One region of the Photobacterium swingsii genome, then DNA from elsewhere that is predicted to be linked to it. Evidence: riboswitches for the same ligand, from Rfam matches in the RefSeq annotation. Region 1 holds a riboswitch; each other region holds the start of a gene.
The links. Region 1 has a riboswitch for thiamine pyrophosphate ahead of thiB (thiamine ABC transporter substrate binding subunit). Riboswitches for the same ligand answer to the same signal wherever they lie in the genome.
Positions count from the first base shown of each region.

Region 2: it holds a riboswitch for thiamine pyrophosphate, as region 1 does, so the genes downstream of both, thiM (hydroxyethylthiazole kinase) here and thiB (thiamine ABC transporter substrate binding subunit) in region 1, are expected to answer to the same signal.
Region 3: it holds a riboswitch for thiamine pyrophosphate, as region 1 does, so the genes downstream of both, thiD (bifunctional hydroxymethylpyrimidine kinase/phosphomethylpyrimidine kinase) here and thiB (thiamine ABC transporter substrate binding subunit) in region 1, are expected to answer to the same signal.

Region 1 covers NZ_AP024852.1:3,332,394-3,339,866, reverse strand. The annotation lists gene thiP (thiamine/thiamine pyrophosphate ABC transporter permease ThiP) at 1-1,105, opposite strand, end outside; gene thiB (thiamine ABC transporter substrate binding subunit) at 1,180-2,178, opposite strand; TPP riboswitch at 2,276-2,395, opposite strand; gene OCU77_RS15020 (DUF547 domain-containing protein) at 2,452-3,255, opposite strand; gene leuD (3-isopropylmalate dehydratase small subunit) at 3,777-4,379, opposite strand; gene leuC (3-isopropylmalate dehydratase large subunit) at 4,397-5,836, opposite strand; gene leuB (3-isopropylmalate dehydrogenase) at 5,863-6,951, opposite strand; gene leuA (2-isopropylmalate synthase) at 7,055-7,473, opposite strand, start outside.
Region 2 covers NZ_AP024853.1:1,537,723-1,545,195, forward strand. The annotation lists gene melB (melibiose:sodium transporter MelB) at 1-961, opposite strand, end outside; gene OCU77_RS23955 (hypothetical protein) at 1,625-2,191, shown strand; gene OCU77_RS23960 (hypothetical protein) at 2,307-2,681, opposite strand; TPP riboswitch at 2,877-2,976, shown strand; gene thiM (hydroxyethylthiazole kinase) at 3,118-3,903, shown strand; gene thiE (thiamine phosphate synthase) at 3,918-4,523, shown strand; gene OCU77_RS23975 (GNAT family N-acetyltransferase) at 4,756-5,202, opposite strand; gene OCU77_RS23980 (GMP reductase) at 5,523-6,566, opposite strand; gene OCU77_RS23985 (hypothetical protein) at 6,994-7,329, shown strand.
Region 3 covers NZ_AP024853.1:120,864-128,336, reverse strand. The annotation lists gene OCU77_RS17935 (cytosine deaminase) at 1-524, shown strand, start outside; gene OCU77_RS17930 (trypsin-like serine protease) at 819-2,048, opposite strand; gene OCU77_RS17925 (hypothetical protein) at 2,265-2,732, opposite strand; gene OCU77_RS17920 (PhnA domain-containing protein) at 2,970-3,545, shown strand; TPP riboswitch at 3,811-3,920, shown strand; gene thiD (bifunctional hydroxymethylpyrimidine kinase/phosphomethylpyrimidine kinase) at 3,988-4,818, shown strand; gene OCU77_RS17910 (ABC transporter ATP-binding protein) at 4,856-5,626, shown strand; partial or broken gene OCU77_RS17905 (ABC transporter permease) at 5,688-6,437, shown strand; gene OCU77_RS17900 (ABC transporter substrate-binding protein) at 6,514-7,473, shown strand, end outside.

The sequences.
Region 1 (7,473 bases):
GTAACAAAAATAGCCCAGTACTGAGCACTAAACCTGGGGTAACCAGAATCATTGCGCCAATCAGCTCAATACCATCGGCAGCCCATTTTTTGCGTTGTAATCGCCATTGACGGCTAGTCAGTAAAATAGCAATACCGCTGACAACAGCTATCACACAAGACATGGCTGCTATCTGTAATGAATGGCTGATGGCTTGCCAGAGTTTGGCAGAACTTAATTGGACAATCAGCTGCTGGTTGAGCCCTGCGGTGATCACAGACAAGAGCGGAGGCGCAACCAGTAAGATCACGCCACCAATCCATAAACCATCCCAGAGTTTACTCTGCCATGTATCTTGGTAGTGATGAGGGGCTTGGTTGATCGTGCCGCTCAGCGTGGCTAACGGTTTAGCGAAACGCTGTGATGCTAACACTAACGAACAGCACAGTAGCATTTGCCACAATGCTAACAAAGCTCCTGAGGCGAGGTCAAAGTCGTAACGCAGGGCTTGGTAAATAGCGAGCTCAATGGTGGTGGCTTTAGGTCCGCCACCCAGTGACATGATCACTGCGAAACTGGTGAAACACAGCATAAAGATCAAGCCGATCACATGCGGTAGTTGTTGTTGCAATCGAGGCCAAGCGACTAAACGAAACTTGTTCCAGCCTGTCACACCTAAATGTGCGGCGAGCTGATGCTGCTCATGTGGGATCCCTTCTAAACTTTGCAGTAATAGACGCACCGCGAGGGGCAGGTTTAAAAAAATGTGGGCGAGTAAGATACCGCTTAATCCGTAAATATTGAGGGTGATATCCCAACCTGCAGCAGCAAACCATTGATTCAGTAGGCCGCTTTTTCCATATATTGACAGTAACCCAAACACGGCGACCAAGACAGGCAGTACCAGCGTCATGGCGAAGAGCCGTAACAACAAAGCACGTCCGATAAATTGACGGCGAGAAAGTGCATAGGCGACGGGGATCGCAGGTACCACACTCAATAGGGTTGAGAGGAATGCTTGGTAGAAACTAAACCCAGTGACATGGCGTAAATACGGGTCGTGCCACAATGTCTGCGGTGATAGTTCATCGGCGTGTCCGAGCAGGGCACTAATGGCAAATACCATTAATGCGGTGATGCACCCGGCAGCAGTGATGCCGGGTAATAACGAGGTAAAGCGAGTGTTCAAACGAAATGCCTTTATTGCGTGAGGGCGTGTTGCCATTCGCGAATCCAGCTGCGGCGTTGTTTAGCGACTTCCTTCGCATCAAACTCAAGCGCTGTTGCAGGTATCGTCAGCTGGTTAAAACCGTCAGGCAGTTGTTGATTTGTTACTGGGTACATCCAGTTACCTGTGGCCATATTAGATTGGAAGCCATCGCTAACAATGAAGTCCATAAATTGATCCGCTAACTTAGGGTGTGGGCTGTTTTTAAGTTTGGCGGCCACTTCCACTTGCATGTAATGCCCTTCGCTGAAATCAGCGGCGATATACTGGTTCTTTTGTTCTGCGATGATGTGGTAAGCCGGAGAGGTGGTGTATGACAACACCATATCTGCCTCACCTTTGAGGAACATGCTATAGGCTTCGGACCAACCTTTGGTGACGGTGACTGTTTTCTTGGCCAGTTGCTGCCAGGCATTGGCTGCTTGATCGCCATAAACCGATTTCATCCACAGCATCAAGCCTTGGCCAGGGGTTGAAGTACGAGGATCTTGGTAAAGGATCGATAGGTCATCACGTTCGACTAATTCTTTTAAGCTCTTTGGTGGGTTCTTCAACTTAGTGTTATCGTAAACAAAGGCAAAGTAACCATAATCGTAAGGCACAAAGGTGGTGTCATTCCAGCCATTTGGCAGCGTAACTTTGCTGGTATCGACCTTGTGTTGTGCTAGCAGACCTGTTTTTTTAGCTTCTTCGATAAGGTTGTTATCAAGCCCTAATAAGATATCTGCTTTGCTGTTGTTACCTTCCAAGCGCACGCGGTTAAGAATAGACACGCCATCATCGAGCGCCACTAAGTTTAAGTGACAGTCACACTCAGCTTCAAATGCGGTTTTAATGGCTGGGCCTGGCCCCCAATCTGAGGCAAATGAGCTATAGGTATAAACCGTTAGTGTTGCTTTTGGGTCTTGTTCGGTGGCAAATACACTGCTGCTCGCAAGCGTTAAGGTAAGTAAAGGTAGTAGTTTTTTCACAAAGCGCTCCTGATGCCGATGCATCCTGCTGGCAATAAATCAAATGAGCGAGGGTTGAGAAAAGGGTGGCTTAAGGGCGACCTAATAACAGAGGCTGACTTAGCGACTTCTCAATTCCTACGCCAGTATTAGCTGGTTCAGGTTCTGTGGGTTCTGCGTGTGCAATCTCAGCCGAAAGAAAGTGTAAACCTTCTATTTAGCTCCCCAATGAGAACGTCGTCATTGTAATAGTGCAAGCGTGGTGTTGCTAGGGCATGAAGACAATGATTGGCATTATTTTGCCTCGTTCAATGCCCAGTCGTAATCATAATCAATTGTTTTGAGTACCACAGGTGTGGTGCGGTACTGATTTAAGTGTTGCTGGAGCTGCGTTGTGTCGCCGAAGTCTGCTTGATACCAATCGTAGATGGACGACAGCTGGGTCTTGTTATTCGTGCTAAGAACGCCTTTTTTACTGTTGATGAATTGTTTGGCGGCTAGATCGAGTAAGTGGTTACTATTGCTGGCCGTGAAGGCATGGGGTTGTAGGTTAGGGCAACCTAGACTCGCACAGTTCACTGCATAGTGAATACGTTTGTCTTGCCAAATCGGACGCAAGATACGGTGCTCGATATCATTGAGGGTGAGCTTTTTGCCGTTGACCGTGACCACTTCATCATCCCATGGACCAAAACTAAACAAGCCGCCGAGTTTTGTGATCGATTTGACGGGGTAATTATCAACAATGAGTTTGACGGTCAGTGCATTATACAGATTGACCCAGTAGGCAAATTGTTCTGCTTTGCGGTATGCCAACGGGTTGAGTTTACTCATTTCTCGAATGTAGCGATCAAGCTGCCATTTTCCCTCTTGATCGATTTGGTGATAGCTAATTAGTGTTTGCTCACCCTGTTGCACTATGTAGTGATTAAGCGTCTGTTGCCACAATTGATGATTGATTGGCATGGAATTAGCCTCATCACTGCCTTGCCAGTATGGCCATAAATCCGCTTTGGGGGCTGCGAACACTGTGCTGCTGACGAGTAAAATGAATGAAGCCAAAATAAGGTGTAAGGTAAGTGAAAGACGAGACGGCATAATCAACCTTTTTAATCTGTAATAACCTAATACCAATCTAACTAAGTAACTGATCGTTCTTGCTGGTTAAAATCAGTGATAACTGCGCTATAGATTTTGTAGATAGAATAACTAGCCATCTGCAATCTACGCCTTGTTTTCAGTGCTTTTTTCCTGCGCAATCACCTGAACATTTACTTAACCAGATTGGTATAACAACTATAGACCGAGGTGAACGGCTTTTTATTGCAGAGTTTACAGTCGGTTGAAGAATACCAATCTAACTAAGTAACTGATCGTTCTTGCTGGTTAAAATCAATGATAACTGCGTTATAGATTTTGTAGGTAGAACAACTAGCTATCTGCAATCTACGCCTTGTTTTCAGTACTTTTTCCTGCGCAATCACCTGAACATTTACTTACCCAGATTGGTATAAGTGGTGTAAGCAGTAAATAGCAAGTAGAAGATAAAACAACACCCTGCGAGGCAGGGTGTTGTGGTTAGCTCTTATCACGTAAGTAAACGCTAACAAATACAATGTTTACCTTAAAAATTCAGGGATATTATCTTCGTAAGCGGCAATTTTATCTTCATGTTGCAGCGTCAGGCCGATGTTATCCAACCCATTCAATAAGCAATGACGGCGGAATTCATCAATCTCAAAGTGGTATTGCTTGCCGTTAGCCGTGACTAACATGGCTTCTAAATCGACCTGGATCTCAGCACCTTCTGTGTTTTCGACAAACTGGAAAATCTCATCGACTTCTTGTTCACGCAAGCGTACTGGCACCATTTGGTTGTTGATCGAGTTGCCATAAAAAATGTCGGCAAAACTCGGTGCGATCATCACTTGGATGCCGTAATCTGCTAGCGCCCACGGCGCATGTTCACGTGAAGAGCCACAACCGAAGTTCTCACGTGCCAGCAAAATACTTGCCCCTTGATAGCGCGGCGCATTCATTACAAATTCAGGGTTTGCTTGTTCGCCGGCATCATCAAGAAAACGCCAGTCGTGGAACAAATGTTTTCCAAAGCCTGTACGTGTCACTTTTTGTAGAAATTGCTTAGGGATGATTGCGTCGGTATCGATGTTGGCGATATCTAGCGGCACAACCAAGCCTGTATGTTGTTTAAAACCTGCCATTGTTACCTTCCTCTCGATTATGCCGTTGCGCTGTCTAAGTCACGAATATCTACAAAATGGCCTGCGCACGCGGCAGCGGCTGCCATTGCTGGGCTGACAAGGTGGGTGCGGCCATCACGGCCTTGGCGACCTTCAAAGTTACGATTGCTGGTGGAGGCGCAGCGCTCTTTTGGCCCTAGGCGGTCGTTGTTCATCGCGAGACACATAGAGCAACCTGGTAGACGCCATTCAAAGCCTGCATCGATGAATATTTTATCCAAGCCTTCTTGCTCTGCTTGGGCTTTGACTTGCTCAGATCCTGGCACAACCAGCGCTTGAACATTGGCGGCAACTTTGCGGCCTTTTGCGATAGCGGCAGCGGCGCGCATATCTTCTATCCGTGAGTTGGTACAAGAACCAATAAAGACTTTATCAATTGAAAAGTCAGACAGTGTTTTCCCCGCTTCTAGCCCCATATAGGCCAACGCTTTTTCCGCTGATGCTTTTTCAACGGGGTCAGCAAAGTCAGCTGGGCTTGGAATCGGCGTATCAATTGCGATAACTTGGCCGGGGTTTGTGCCCCAAGTTACTTGTGGCTTAATCTCGGCGGCTTCTAAAGTTACTGTCGCATCGAAGACGGCACCCTCATCGGTTTTTAGGGTATTCCAGTATTCAACTGCGGCATCGAAGTGACTATCTGTTGGTGAGAATTTACGGTTTTTAATGTAATCGTAGGTGGTTTGATCGGGGGCAATCAAGCCCGCTTTTGCACCTAATTCGATCGCCATGTTACACACCGTCATCCGCCCTTCCATTGATAGATCGGTAATGGCTTCACCACAGAACTCGACGACGTAACCAGTACCGCCAGCAGCTGTCGTTTTACCTATGATGGCTAGCACGATATCTTTAGCCGTAATGCCCTCAGCAACTTTGCCTTTGACTTCGATTTTCATGGTTTTGGCGCGCGCTTGTTTGAGGGTTTGGGTAGCTAACACATGCTCAACTTCTGAAGTGCCAATACCAAAGGCTAATGAGCCAAACGCACCGTGTGTTGCCGTGTGTGAATCACCACAAACAATCGTCATGCCTGGTAGGGTAATGCCCAACTCGGGGCCCATAACATGCACAATACCTTGGTATTTATGGTTTAGATCGTAAAGGGTGACGCCAAACTCTTCACAGTTTTTGGCTAGCGTTTCCATTTGGATGCGTGCCATTTCACCAGAGGCATTAATGTCTTTAGTTTGGGTTGAGACATTATGATCCATGGTGGCAAATGTTTTACCGACTTGGCGAACGGGGCGCCCTTTTTCACGTAAACCATCAAAGGCTTGTGGTGATGTCACTTCATGAACCAAATGACGGTCGATATATAAAATTGGGTTTTCGCCTTCCGCGGCAACCGCAACATGGGCATCGTAAACTTTTTCGTATAGCGTTTTAGGCGCTTTATTTTCTGTATATTGTGCTGACATTGCTTGGTGCTCCTTGCCGGTATTGCTTATGCTTGGCGAATATAGGTAGCGATCTTATCGCCCATTTCGCTAGTGGTCAGTGCTTGGCCGTTACCCGCTAAATCTGCTGTTAGTTCACCGGCTTCAAGTGCTTGAGATACCGCTAGTTCAATGGCACGGGCAGCCTCTTCTTCACCTAAGCTGTAGCGCAGCATCAATGCTGCCGACAGAATTTGTGCGACTGGGTTGGCAATGTTCTTGCCCGCGATATCAGGTGCGGAACCACCTGCTGGCTCGTACATGCCGAACTTTTCTTGGTTCAAGCTTGCCGATGGCAGCATCCCCATGGAGCCTGTGATCATCGCGCACTCATCGGAAATAATGTCACCAAAAATATTAGAACATAGCATTACATCAAATTGTGATGGGTCTTTGATCAGCTGCATGGTCGCGTTATCAATGTACATGTGGTTAAGCGTTACGTCTGGGTAGTCTTTTGCGACTTCTTCCACCACTTCACGCCATAAGATTGAGCTTTGTAGGACATTGGCTTTATCAATCGAGTAGACGTTTTTGTTGCGTAGCATCGCTGATTCAAACGCAATACGGGCAATGCGCTCTATCTCGTAGCGATGGTAAATCTCGGTGTCGTAGGCTTTTTCTTGTGGGCCTTCACCCTCACGGCCTTTAGGTTGGCCGAAGTAGATCCCACCCGTTAGTTCGCGAACCACGACAATATCGAAACCTCGTTCAGAAATATCGGCACGTAGTGGTGAGAATGTCTCTAGCCCGCTATGGATTTGGGCTGGGCGCAAGTTACAAAACAGCTGAAAATGCTTACGCAGTGGCAGTAGTGCGCCACGTTCGGGTTGATCATTCGGAGCAAGGTGTTCCCATTTAGGGCCTCCCACCGAGCCAAACAATACGGCATCTGAATCTTCACAACCTTTTAGGGTTGCATCGGGTAGGGGACAACCATGGTTATCAATCGCAATACCACCCACATCAAATTCGGCACGCTCTAGGGTCAAGTCGAACTTAGCTTCAACGGCATCTAGCACTTTATGGGCTTGCTGCATCACTTCTGGACCAATGCCGTCACCCGGTAGAACCGCTATTTTATATGTACCTGCCATGGTTAGTTGTCTCCGTAATTTGTCGTTAATCGTTATAAATTGGGCTGGCGTAGCACGTGTCATCTTTCACTGGCTACGCCTAAGATTAGATTGAGGAGCGGTGTTATACCGTCGCGGTACGCTCTTTAATTTCAGCAATTTGATCGGCGCGGTGGATGCTGTTGATAACATGCAATAGCGCTTGGCCAGAGGCTTCAACAATATCCGTTGCTAAGCCCGTACCGTGGTATTTGCGGCCTTTGTAATTGGCAATGATGTCTGCTTGGCCTAAACCATCTTCCCCTTCCCCTTTAGCGGTTAGGTCGAATTTGTCTAGTACGATTTCGTAGCCTGTTAAGCGATAGATACATTGGTATAGCGCATCAACGGGGCCATTACCGACAGCGGCTTCGCATTTCTCTTCATCACCACATTGCAGTTTGATGCTGGTGGTCGCCATGATGCTACCTGACTGTACACTGAGGTAATTCAGCTTAAAGAAATCATCTTCTTCGCGTAGGTTAGCGAAGTGCATCAATGCTT
Region 2 (7,473 bases), on a different replicon from region 1:
TGGCGATCAAAATCCCAGAACCAATTAAGGGACAGATACAAGAAGCGGCCCATAGCTGTCGACGTGAAAATTTCATGGCTAACTTAGGGAATAACGCAGTTGCGATGAGGTTGGCTATGGTTGCGTAAGCCATGTAGAAAGGGAATAAATCTGGATCACCTATCACATAGGTAAAATAGTAAACCGCGAACCCTGTGATGATGTTCCCCGCTAAATTCTTAGACAGTGCCATACAGAGAAGGCTAGATAACTGATCATTTTTGTGGATCAAGGCAATCATATTTTTAAGTGATAATCGCTCCGTATTTTTTTCTTGAGATGCCTTGTCTTTAACATTGTCTGTTGTGTATTTTTCTTTCACATTGGTCAAGGTGATAACCGTAGAGACGATAAAGAAACCAATCAAAATAGAAGCAAATACAGTGAACCCATACCCTTTATCATCACCACCAAAATGATCAACGATAGGCATGGCTATCGCCGCAGATAGCGCCCAAGCCAGGCTGGCAAAGAAGCGAGGGAAGGGAACTAACGCCTCGCGCTCTTTTTTGTCCATGGTTAATGTCGGGACCAATGACCAAAAAGGGATATCCATTAGGGTATATGTCATGCCCCATAAAATATAAGTGACTGCGGCATAAACAATTAATGCGGTACCTTCAAAATGGTGGGCTTGAAATAGCATGTAAAGAACAACGGAGTTGGATAATGTGCCTATTAATAGCCAAGGCTTGAATTTTCCCCATCGCGAACGTGTACTGTTAACTATCCAGCCCATAATGGGGTCATTTATCGCATCCCAGATACGTGCAATCAGGAAAATAGATCCAACGATTCCAGCGGAAATGCCAGCAACGTCGGTGTAATAGAACATTAGGTACATGTATACGATGGTGATGGCGAAATCTTTACCAAATGCGCCAAATCCGTAGCTAAGTTTGGTTTTCATTGAAATTGACATAAACACCCTTAGGTATAACAACACACTATTTATTAAAGAAAAGAGGGATAGCAAGTTACGTAAGTAGCAAGCTAGGCTGGTTGTTGTATTCATTTTGAAGCTGGATACTATTGGGTTTTATAGCGTTAGCTTTTCATCCTTAAATCCTTTTAATCAATCTGTAGCGCTCAAGTTATTGATGGCAATAATCTACACTTACAGAGTTGAAGTATTCTTCTCGCTAATCCGAAACACTCTCCTGTTTTCTAAAATTTAAAGTTCGGGCTAATAAAATATGAGGAAATAGGACAAGTCTCCCAATATTCAGGAAGGTTAATATCGTCCAGTCTTCTTATTCTCAAGCAGATGATGTGAGTGGGCTTGGGGGATGGTCACCGTTGTGCTTTGCAGCGGCGAGGCAATTGATTGAATAGAACACGTATTACCAGAGCTTATCCCCATAGCTTTACAGATTAGAGTGACATATTGGTTATGACTTTTTGCTTAGATTGTCAGCAACATGAGGAACAATTTAATACCAAGTCATCAAGTTTCGTGTCGAGTATTCAAGTATCATACTCAACGCCCTACATTGAGGGTAAAAGTTGTTAATCAATGAAGATGTAAAAGAGGTTAGTTGTTTGGTGTATTACAGAGTAAACCGTACTTCGAGTGAGGCATAGTATGAAAACCTTGTATAAAGCCTTATTAGTCCTTGGCGTTATCGGTCTCTCGATTTTTAGCTATTTAGGTTACCAGTCTTATCGGGCGTTGACCTACATGAAGCATGATATGGGGTGGTTATGGATAGATAGCCAACTGATTAGCCCCGATACGACTGCAATGCAAAGTGCACGCACGCCACATACGAAGCAATTGGTGTTTCGTCAGGTTGATGTGGATCGCGAATTAGCGATCTACCTAAACACGACATACGATGGTGATTTTCTTTTTACTTTCATCAAGAAAACACCTTGCACCCTAGCAACGCCATACGAAGCTAAACTGACAGTTAATAATCAAGCTGAACAACAGATTGTGTTTGATTGTCATGAACCAGATACCGCGATTTACAGAATAGCAAAACGTAAATTTAGTCAGCTGCACTTAACCGCATCTGATTTTGATTTTGAGTTAGATCTTAAGCAGTGGAACCCAAAAGCACTCAAAAAAGATGACTTTATGCAGCACAATTATGAGTTTTTTCAAAAGCACACGTCAGAAAAAATTTACCCATGGAATAGGGATTAGCTAGCGGATATTGAGTGCTTGCAACTCAGCAAAAAAAGCCCCGTACCCGTTGATATTACCAACAGGTACGGGGCTTATTTATACGCTTGATTCAGTGATTACACTTGATCAACGATTAATCAATGTCGCAATCAGTACAACTTTGTAGCGCGATTTCGTGCTCAAAAACGGCCTTTTCGTTACCGTCTGCCAGTAGTTCCGCTATTTCATCTGCGACTTCTTGCTCGTCGTCTGCTTCAATTTGATCTGCAAGTTCTTCTTCTGAATAACCGTAGAAATTCAGTAATAAGTAATCACGCGCTTCGTCTTTAGTACAGGTTACGTTCACTGAAAGATCAGCTTCAACCTTACCCTGTTCGATAATTGCAGCCAGTTGTGCCAAGACATCTTCTTTCATCGCCGCGGTTAACCAACCAAGATCAGTACTTACTGTGGTTTTTTTACAGTTAAAACAAGGAAGTTGATGAAAGTAATATTGAAAGTCAGTCATAGGTAATTTCTTCTAGAGTGTTGTATAGCCAGATTATGCGCGTTTTCTCGAAAAATACTATCTCAATAGGTGCTGAAGAGTAGATTTCTATGGAATTTTTGAGGGAGGAATAGGGGGATCGCAGCAATAGGTGGCACTCAACAAAGACCTAATAAGTTTTGTCTGTCGTTCTTCCATTGAGCTTGTTACTATTTGAAAAGATAGTCGGGGTGCCGAAAGGCTGAGAGCGTATATTACGAAACCCGTTGAACCTGATTCAGTTCGCACTGGCGTAGGGAACTATATGTCTAGCTAATGATGATCCACCTTTATCAACATTATTGGCTTGGCTGGAGCAAAATATGTCGAATCCAGCCTCAGTATTCATATCAGTTTCTTCCCTCAGGTTCTTCCTATCCGCTACCGGAATTGATAACAGCAATCGCTGAGGGAAAACATGAACACACAAACCATCATTAACGCTCTGCATGCCGTTCGTGAGCAGAAACCACTGGTTGTGAACCTGACCAATTATGTCGTCATGAACAATACTGCCAATGCGCTACTGGCCATTGGTGCTTCGCCGATCATGGCACATTCTCGTGAAGAAATGGCTGAAATGATGTCTTTTGCCGGCGCACTGGTCATTAATATTGGTACCTTGGACAGTGTATGGGTGCCACGTATGGTATTCGCTGTCGAGCAGGCAAATATCCATAATAAAACGGTTGTGCTTGATCCTGTTGGTTGTGGTGCCAGCCGCTTACGAACAGAAACGTCTCGCCAAATTGCGAAGGCGGCTAAGAAGTTGATTATTCGAGGCAATGCTTCAGAAATCATTTCTTTAGCGGGTGAAAAAGGGCAAAACAAAGGCGTCGATGCACTTGATAGCACTGAAGCGGCAGTAGGTGCAGCGCGCTTTTTGATCCGAGAGTATCAATGCAATGTCGTGATTTCAGGTGAAGTTGATTTTGTTGTAACAGATGAAGGGCAGATCCAGCTTCATAATGGTCATGCCATGATGCCTCACGTAACGGGAATGGGCTGTACCCTCAGTGCACTGACTGGTGCTTTTGCGGCTATCGGAGAAGAGACTGGATTAGCAGCTGCGGCGATACTCGGCGTAGCAGGTGAAATGGCTGCCGAACAGTCGAAAGGCCCAGGTAGCTTGCAGTGTAATTTGCTCGATATTCTGTATCAGCTTGATGAAGAAATGATCATCCAGCGTCTGAAGTTGGCTTAGTGTTGGGGGGAATAATGCGTTCGTGTCGTTTATATCTGGTAACTGATGACCTGCAAGATCTTGAAACCATGAAACGTGTGGTTAAAGAAGCCGTTATTGGCGGTGTGACTATGGTACAGGTTCGAGAAAAGCATGGTGATGTGCGTACCTTTATTGAAAGAGCCTTAGCCGTTAAAACGATTTTGCAGGGCACTGGGGTTCCACTCATTATTAATGATCGTGTCGATGTGGCCTTGGCTGTCGATGCAGACGGTGTACATCTGGGCCAATCTGATATGCCAGCTAACATCGCACGTCAATTGATTGGTAAAGATAAGATACTGGGACTGTCGGTAGAAAATGAACAGCAACTGATTGAAGCCAAACATTTACCTATTGACTACATAGGATTGAGCGCAATCTTTGCGACCCCGACGAAAACCAATATCCAAAAGGAGTGGGGCATTGATGGACTGGCGAATGCCGTCGCCCAAAGTCCCTTACCTATAGTGGCAATCGGCGGGATTAATGCATCAAATCTTGATGCGGTGATAGCAACTGGAGTCGACAGTGTGGCACTGGTTTCAGCGATCTGTCATGCCGAATGCCCAAGAACCGCGGTACGTGATCTGATTGGGTAAGTCAGTACCCACAGACTTTTTTGAAAGGTCTGTGGGTATCAAATTTATGCGGTTATATTTTCGAAACCTAGGCCAGCCGTGTTTAAAGTGTTACCCGTTAAATTCAGTAATACTGCGTAATTTTAACCGAGAGTATCAAACTTAGATTGGCACTTTTAGAGGGGATTGGAGACCTTTTACAAGTGATGAAAATAACCAGTCTCTAACTTCGGTGTTATTAGACTAATTATAATTAAGCGTATTTATATTCTAGCAACCATTCATTACCATCTTCACCATAAATAACGAAACCGAGCTTCTCATATAGGCGACGAGCTGCAACGTTGATCTTCCAAACAGACAGAGCGAGCCCTTTGCCCTCTGACTGCGCTTGGTCGATAAGGTTGTGAATGAGCGTTTTACCTATGCCTCTACCATTGAAGTCAGGGTGAACTTGGACTAAATCTAAGTAGAAACGGTTTTTGTCTTCCTCGAAAACGACGCGCCAGAACCCTGCGTCTTGACCATCAACTTGGATGATTTGCGCTGCTTCTTCAAATTTCCACATGATATTCCGTTCGTAAGCTTCACGTGTTACGTTCCCTCCAATTTCAAGAAGATAATCACGCATAGTGGCGTCACGTAGCTCGACGAGATAATCTAGGTCGCTCGATTGAGCTTTACGTAAGGCTAATTTCATCGTCTATCCTTGTTTTTTCTCTGTGTATTACTATTGATATCAGCATCCATTGCTACTTGTATTGCTTCTGTGGGTGATTGGTCAAGGAATATTTTCTGCAGTTACCTTTCTTATTGGACGCTTATCGGTATATGAGCAACTACAATAAATAAGCAAGGGTTATTTAAAACGAGCAAGTCATTTATTCTGCTGTAACAAAACGAAGCTTTGGTAATAATAATAGTGAAGAACAGGTGAAACGATTCTGAACTATAAGATACAAAAAAGGCCGCTAAAAAGCGGCCTGATAGTCTTTATTTTGTTACATGCTGTATGAGTGCTTACTCTTTACCAAACACGTTGTTTTCTTGTTCTTGAACGCGGATGAAGGTCGTGCGCTTAGTGAGTTCTTTAAGCTGCGCTGCACCTACGTAAGTACAAGTAGAACGTACGCCACCCATGATGTCTTGGATAGTGTTTTCAACAGGGCCACGGTAAGGCAATAGTACGGTTTTACCTTCAGCTGCGCGGTATTTCGCAACGCCGCCTGAGTGCTTGTCCATCGCGCTTTGTGAAGACATGCCGTAGAATTTCATGAAGGTTTTACCATCTTGCTCGATGATTTCACCGTTACTTTCTTCGTGACCTGCTAGCATACCGCCTAGCATTACGAAGTCTGCACCACCGCCGAATGCTTTAGATACATCCCCCGCACATGAACAGCCGCCGTCACCAATAATACGACCACCAAGACCGTGTGCAGCATCTGCACATTCAATAATTGCAGAAAGCTGAGGGTAACCCACACCGGTTTTAACGCGTGTTGTACATACAGAGCCAGGGCCGATACCTACTTTAACAATGTCGGCACCCGCTAGGATAAGTTCTTCAACCATGTCGCCGGTAACCACGTTACCTGCACTGATTACTTTGTCTGGGAATTCAGCACGTACGCGTTGTACGTACTCAACTAAATGCTCAGAGTAACCGTTCGCGATATCAATACAGATGAAGATAAGGTCGTCGGAAAGGGCCATGATGTCTTTAGTTTTTTGGAAGTCGTTATCCGACGTACCCGTAGACACCATTGCGTTGTTAAGCACGGATGCATCGTTGCTTTTCACAAAGCCAGCCCAGTCTTCAACTGTGTAGTGCTTGTGAATAGCGGTCATTACATTGTGCTTAGCAAGTGATGCCGCCATTTCGAAGCTACCCACTGAATCCATGTTAGCAGCAATAATAGGCACGCCTGACCATTGACGACCGCTGTGCTTGAATGTAAAATCGCGGGTTAATTCAACTTGAGAACGGCTTTTTAGGGTTGAACGTTTTGGACGAAACAGTACATCTTTAAAACCTAACTTCAAGTCTTGTTCGATACGCATGGTAATTTCCTTCAATGTAAATCGAATTTTGCTCTCAATCTTTCTGTCGTTGGCAGACAACAGATAGATATCTGACGAGCAGGCACAAAAAAACCGGAGCGTTGGCAGACGCTCCGGTTTTCAGCATTATAGGGCGATAAAAATTATTAACAAGCCTGATAATTTCGTTTTTTTTGTGATACCTTTACAAAGATTAAATCTAGAGAAATCCTCTTTTCTTCGTTCAATTCTTGTCAAAACAATCGAAATTCTTGCTGATTATCTTCCATTATTTCCAAATTCTTGCATAATCCTTGCTATAAAAGATCTATGAGTTATAGCTATATAAACGTCAAATAAATGCTTAACAATCATTGGTCATAATGATGATTCACCCGTGTCTTGCTCATGTTTTGGTGATTGCGTGTAGTGGAATGTAGGATAAACCTTGCTAAGTAAAAGAAAAATAAAGAAAATTTTTCCGTTAGACTTTTACGGGGAAGAAAGTGGTTGGCGCTTTATTATTCGAGCTTTAACACCTAACGAAGTGTTAGAGGCGATGTATTGGCGTGCGTATATCTCTTGTCATCGGAAAGATGTTGATCTGCTGCATCTTGCGACAGATAAATTTAATTACCGCTATAACTATTCTACGGGCGAGACTTCAGATCTGCACTTTGGTGGTGGCAACGCGCCGATCCGTGTCAATATGATGGGCCCAATTGTACCTATATCCGCGATTTTAGAAAAAGTTGAACAAGGTGCGCTCATCAAAGCGGGTTAGCGACTTAGCTTGTTGAAGCAAATACTTCCATCTAGGCACAGTGATTGTGCCTTTTTTGTGCTTACGATATAGAGGTGCACTTGTCGCTAAACGCGTTGAGTATAAAGTGATTAGCGGCTTAGTTTTATTATCTAATTGAGTTAT
Region 3 (7,473 bases), on a different replicon from region 1:
ATGGTGCTTATGCTTCTCGCTTATTCCGTTTGCTAAAAATGTCAGGGATTAATTTTGTTGCTAACCCTCTGGTAAACATTCATCTGCAAGGCCGATTTGATGACTACCCGAAACGTCGTGGCATTACGCGTGTAAAAGAGATGCTTGCGGCTGATATTAATGTCTGTTTTGGTCATGATGATGTATTTGACCCTTGGTACCCACTAGGCACAGCGAATATGTTGCAAGTACTGCACATGGGGCTGCATGTGTGTCAGGTGATGGGCTACGATCAGATTAACCAATCATTAGATTTAATCAGTGTGAAATCGGCTCGTACATTAAACATTCTATCTGAGTACGGTATCGAGCAAGGCAAAGCCGCTAATTTGCTTGTCTTGCCAGCTGAAAATGGTTTCGACGCCGTTCGCCGCCAAGTACCGGTTCGTTTCTCTATTCGTGGTGGTAAGGTAATTGCTGAAACACAACCAGCAACAACACACATTACATTAGATGAAAAAGAAGCGATTACTTTCCGTCGTTAATCATTTATAGCGATTGATTTATAGATCGCCAATGAACGCTAAAAGCCACTGCACATTCACTGCCAGTGGCTTTTTTATCTACCCTATTTTAATCTTCTCTTGTTGTCGACTCTCCCGACAATCTTATGATTTATACCAATCAAACTAAGTAACTGATCGTTCTTGCTGGTTAAAATCAATGATAACGGCGTTATAGATTTTGTAGATAGAACAACTAGCTATCTGCAATCTACGCCTTGTTCTCAGTGTTTTTTCCTGCGCAATCACCTGAACATTTACTTACCCAGATTGGTATTAACGCTTTCTTCGCCTCACAAATGCAACCGCCCCTAGCAGTAATCCGATATACCAAGGCACTGATCCACCACCATCATGATCAATAAAATTACAGTTATTCGGCGAAACCCCTTCAGCATTAGGGTTACACTTCTTATCACCGTCCGGGTTATTCGGGTCATCTTTAATAAAGTCTGGCTGTGTGACAGCGTCACTTGGAGCGCCGTTATTCAAATAGCCCTGTACCCAATTGTAATAAGTTCCCATGCGAGTATAAAAAGCAGGTCGGTTGATAGAGCCACATAAGGGTGAACCGCCGGGCACACCGCTCATGATCCCTAATTGGATAACTTTCCCTTGGGCATCTTTAACCGTAACAGGGCCACCACTGTCTCCTTTACAAACATCGGGCCCGTAGGGTGGAAGATCTTCCGGCGATCCGATCGGAGGCGTACTAATTTTGGAGGGTAGCGAACATATTTTAGTGAGGTTAAATGGGCTATCAACCAATGACGGGGCATCATCGCCACTTTCCAATCGGTCAAAACAAAGATTCATCGGTAAAAAAGCGACGCTGGCTGTTTGCAATATATCTGAAGCGGACTCACTGCTACCATCGATCGCTGTTGTTCCCCAACCCGTTACTGTCAAATTTTCAGGACGCTTACCTTCATCCCATGCTTCACCTAGCACACGATCAAAATCGGTTGCGACTTGAGAATCAGCTAATGTGATAGGCGTTAACGCTGTAGGGAAAGATCGATTAACACGCAATAGTGCTATATCACTGTCTAATGCCAGCGCTTTCACATCCGATTCAACACTACCGTCAGGCCGAGGAGTGCTCACTATTTTAGACAATCGCGTGTACTTAGGGTGAACCACAACATGAGAGACCGAATAATAATCATCGATTTGCGCGTTTGATAAGGTTGCTTCACCGACAGTAATACTGATTTGATAAGGTTTAAGCACAAAATAATCGGATTCAATCGCACCATTTGTTCTTGGATGAACAACACAGTGCGCAGCCGTTAATACCCAATTACTGTCTATAATCGTGCCGCCGCACATCGGGTGTTCATTGTTAACACTTAATCGAAGTGATGCCATCCATGGATTATCTGCAAGTGTCGCATTTTCGCCATCAATGATCCGAGGTGCAATATTAAATTCTTGTGCGTATAAAGGTAAAGAGACACTCGCTATCCCTAGCCCAACAGCGAAGCAAATTGTTTTATCAAACATGCCTTTCTCACTACTAACATCCTTGTAATAGCGGGATCTAATCACATTATGGATACTACCCAATTGCTGTGACAAACCTTTACGAGAGACATCATTAAATCAAATGAAATGCCTACAACTGATAAGCGTGAAGGGTTATATTTGCCGAAATTTATCATAAAAAAACCGCACCCAATGAGTGCGGTTTGTCTTGTTCGTTACCGGAAATACGTTAATTTATGGACAATTAACTTCTTGGATATCAATCTGGCTTAAACCTTCAATACCTAACTGTGTCGCCAAAGTAGGGAAAAACTTAGCGTTCTCATAGGCTGACTTGATATCTGTAAGATCAATTTTATACACTTTCAAGTTCAGTTGTTTCATTTCAGATGGCGTACAGCTTTTTCCATCTTCAAAACATACTGGTGTTGTAGTATCGATCTTCGCACATGATGACCCATGCGTGCCAATTCCGTAATTATCTAAATCAGCTTTAGTCCCATTAGGGAATACATCGGGTAAAAGGCTCGCCAATTTGCTATCTGTCACAGAGTGCGTGCCGTCCGCTAAGCCACTTAAGCCCGCAACTTCGACGCTTTCAACCGCAAACACCTTGGTTTTGCCTGACAGCGTGTCTTTGATTTCTTCTTCCGTGCAGCCAAACAGGGCTACTAAGCTAATAAGTGCAATGGCCTTTTTCATAATCATCCTTTATGTATGTTCTAATTATGTTGTTTGCATGCTACTAAACATCGGCTAATTATGCTTTTTCTTTATAGCTGTAACTATAATTAATTGCGTTTTTTTACTTTTGCGCTATTTTTGCTGTACTAAACCGTATGTCGCTACAATATAATTGTGTGATATATGCCCATTTGCCTTCCAAATTCACTAAATGGTGGCATAATACGGCCTCACAAAATCTACGGACAATTTCTAATGACTATTGAAAATATTCTAAAACAACGCAGCGAATCTAAGTGTGAGCTTTGTTCTTCAGACAGCAACCTAAGTGTTTATGAAGTGCCAGCATCACCGGATCAAACTGCTGGTTGTTGTGTAATGGTTTGTGATACTTGTCGTGGACAAATCGAAGATGCAGATACAGTTGAAGCTAACCACTGGCGTTGTCTTAACGACAGCATGTGGAGCCAAACTCCAGCTGTTCAAATCATGGCTTACCGCATGCTTAACCGTCTTGCGGCATCAGAATCTTGGGCTCAAGACCTTAAAGACATGATGTACATGGAAGAAGACATGGTTGAATGGGCTGAGAAAGGCATCGCACTTGAAGAGCTTGAATCAATCCAAACTGTTGACGTTAACGGTACACCGCTACAAGCTGGCGATAACGTTACTGTGATTAAAGACCTTCCAGTTAAAGGTTCTAGCCTTGTTGTTAAACAAGGTACTGCTGTTCGTGGTATTCGTCTAAACGACAACCCACTACACATCAGCGGTAAAGCAGCGGGTACAACTATGGTACTTATCGCAGCTTACTGTAAAAAAATGTAATTCACTCGAATGCATGACTCAAAAAGGCGCTTATTTAGCGCCTTTTTGCTATCCAACATTTATGATATGGGCTCCCCCACCACCTTTCTATTTGGTTATCTGCCCCATTCTTAACACGATTTTATTCCAATAATTTCATCACCTTATAATACTTACACAGTGACTAAATCTTAAATAATCTCGAATAGGGGTAGATGATCCACGTGATTGCGTTATAATCCCTGCCATACAAAATGCTAAACATATTGATATTTTCAGTGTGTTTGAAAGTTAGTCGGGGAGCCTTAGGCTGAGACTGCAAGGTATACATACCAAGCGGGACCCGTTGAACCTGATCCAGTTAACACTGGCGTAGGGAACTAACAGCTGTGTCCCCTATTCCGATCGCTTAAGATCGCACTATTGGCACCTGTTATCCCTACATCAATTTTAGGGATAAATTATGGTAACGCCATCTAAAACACCAATCACTTTAACCATCGCAGGCTCTGACAGTGGCGGTGGTGCGGGCATTCAAGCCGATATAAAAGCAATCTCTGCCACTGGTGGCTACGCGTGTTCCGCTATCACAGCGCTGACAGCACAAAACACCCTTGGTGTCAGTGGTATCTTACCTATTTCACCGGAATTCGTTGAACAACAACTTGATGCTATTTTCTCAGATTTAGACGTGAAGTCCGTTAAAATTGGCATGTTAAGCGATACCAAGATCATCGCTATGGTTGCTAAAAAGCTACAACAATATCAACCTAACCACTTGGTGATCGACCCAGTAATGGTCGCCACTAGCGGTGATTTATTACTCCAACAAGATGCTATCTCTACACTTAAAGACATGCTTCTTCCCCTCGCCGATGTTATTACCCCCAACCTACCAGAAGCGGCGGCATTACTAGGCTGCGCTGTGCCTCAAACTGATTCTGAAATGGATGCGTTAATCGAGGATCTTCGCCAACTCAATACAAAAACTGTATTACTAAAAGGTGGCCATCTAGAGCAAAGCGAAAACAGTACCGACCTACTCATTACTGCCGATGATGTGTTTCGCTTTAGTACCCATCGTATTCAGACCAAAAATACCCATGGTACGGGTTGTACCCTTTCTGCTGCTATCGCATCTTTCCTCGCTCAAGGCTACGATTTGGTCGAGGCAGTCACTCACGCAAAAGGTTACATTTCCCATGCTATCTATCATGCAGATTCATTAGACATCGGCTCTGGTCACGGCCCTGTTCATCACTTCTTTGCTGGTCATTTTGATCCAACCGCATAAAAATACGGACAGAACAATGCCCCCTATGAGTCAACCCATGAGTCACCGCGCAGGAGAGCAAGCAGGCGTCGCTGTCGCACTGACACAATGCCAACTTCGCTACCACAGCAGTGAACAACCACTTTTTTCACAGCTCAACCTCACACTACCTCAAGGTCAGTGGAGTTGTATTCTAGGCAAAAGTGGTTGCGGCAAAACATCCTTATTGCGTTTATTGGCGGGCTTATTAAATGAGCAAGCAGATTGGCAAGGTTCTCTCACCGTCTCAGATCAGCTTCCCATTGAAGGGCGTGTGGCGTACATGGCACAGCAGGATCTACTATTACCTTGGTTATCTGTGCTTAATAATGTCTGTTTAAGCACTCGCTTTAGCCCAGAGCAACCAACAGAAAATAGCCTAGAACGCGCATGCGAATTACTTAACCATGTCGGCCTTGGTGAGCACATCCATGCCCGCCCCGATAGCTTATCAGGCGGTATGCGACAACGTGTTGCACTTGCCCGTACGCTGTTACAAGACAAGCCTATCGTATTAATGGATGAACCTTTTTCGGCATTAGATGCCGTAACACGTCATAAATTACAAACACTTGCGGCCACCTTACTAAAAGGGAAGACCGTATTGTTAATTACCCACGATCCGCAAGAAGCATTGCGATTAGGAGATCAAATCCTATTCATGTCTGGCTCACCTGCCGCGATGGTTTCACTACCGACACCACAAGGGCAAACCCCACGAGATTACACAGCAGAGCTCGCACAGCATCAGCAAAATATCATCACGCGTTTGGAACAAGATTATGGCTAATCACCCTCAGCTTGCTTTGCAGGCAAGTGAGCGAACCCTATCATGGTCAAATACAGTATCACACCCAGTGATCCGCCTGCTGATTAGTATGGCTATCATCCTCGGGTTATGGCAATTAGCCGTTGTTTTATTTGACTTGCCTAGCTTTATTCTACCGACACCAATGGCCGTGTTTGAAAAATTACTTCAGCGTTATGACGTCTTGTTTTATCACGCATCAGTCACCGCATCTGAAGTCTTATTGGGGCTGTTGCTTGGGCTTTCTATGGGACTAATGTTTGCACTGCAGATGTTATTGTTTGATCCCCTAAGACGTTGGTTATTGCCTATTTTAATCGCAAGCCAAGCAATTCCTGTCTTTGCCATTGCCCCTATTTTGATGCTTTGGCTGGGCTATGGCATTGCGTCCAAAGTCGTCATGGCTGCACTCATCATTTTCTTTCCTGTTACTACCTGCTGTTACGACGGATTACGTCACACACCAACGGGCTATTTAGATCTGGCAAAAACAATGGGAGCCAACAAATGGCAGTTGTTACGTCACATTCGTCTGCCTGCGGCTTTACCAGCATTAGCATCAGGTATTCGAGTTGCAGTAGTTGTGGCTCCTATTGGTGCGGTTGTTGGTGAATGGGTTGGCTCCAGCGAAGGCTTAGGCTACCTAATGTTACAAGCTAACGCGCGTATGTTGATCGATGAAATGTTCGCTGCGCTCTTTATTCTCGCGTCATTCTCAATTGCGCTCTATTTTTTTGCGGATAAAGCACTTAAACGCCTTATCCCTTGGCAAAACACGGATCACACTCATTAATCGTGTGTCCTTAATTTTAACCCGTATTTACCCAAAAAAGTTACTACCTAGATAACAATTACGATAAAGGCTTAATATGAAAAATTGGCTTACACAACAAAAACTTACTAAGTTTGCTTTCGCACTAGGCTTAGCCATTACAACCATCGCGAGCACAGCGGCTTCAGCAGCTGACACAGCAAAAAAAGAAATGACCTTAATGCTAGATTGGTTTGTTAACCCTAACCACGGCCCTATAGTAATTGCCCAAGAAAGAGGACTCTTTAGTGATCAAGGTTTAACCATAAAGATCCAAGAGCCTGCCGATCCGAGTGTCCCAGCTAAACTGGTTGCTGCGGGTAAAATTGATATGGCTATTTCGTATCAGACAAGCCTAACAACCGATGTGGCTGCTGGCTTGCCGCTTATTCGCTCTGCAACACTCATCGCCACACCACTCAATACACTAATGACATTGGATAATGGCAAAATCAAAACACTTGCTGATTTAAAAGGCAAAAAAATTGGTATTGCGATTGCGGGTAACGAAGAAGCAACCATAGGCACCATGCTTCAAAGCGAAGGCGTTGCATTTGACGATGTACAAATCATCAATGTTGGCTGGGCACTTTCATCTTCACTTGCATCTGGCAAAGTCGATGCAATCTGGGGCGGCTTACGTAACTTTGAAACGAATCAGTTAGCCCTCGAAGGTTACCAAGCGAAGGCCTTCTTCCCAGAAGAACATGGCGTACCGTCATACGATGAGCTTGTCGTTGTCGCGAATAAAAACAGCTATGACGCTGACGCGTTGAAGAAATTCAACACCGCGATTGAACTGGCGACACAGTATATTGTGAATCATCCGGACCAAGCCTGGAAAGAATTTGTTGCCTATGCACCCGATACACTAAACAACGAATTAAACCGCCGTGCATGGCAAGACACGCTGCCAAGGTTCGCACTGCGTCCTGCAGCAATTGATCCTGTGCGTTACGATAACTTCGCACAGTTCATGTTTAAACACAAAATCATCAGCCATGCGCCAAAAGCGCAA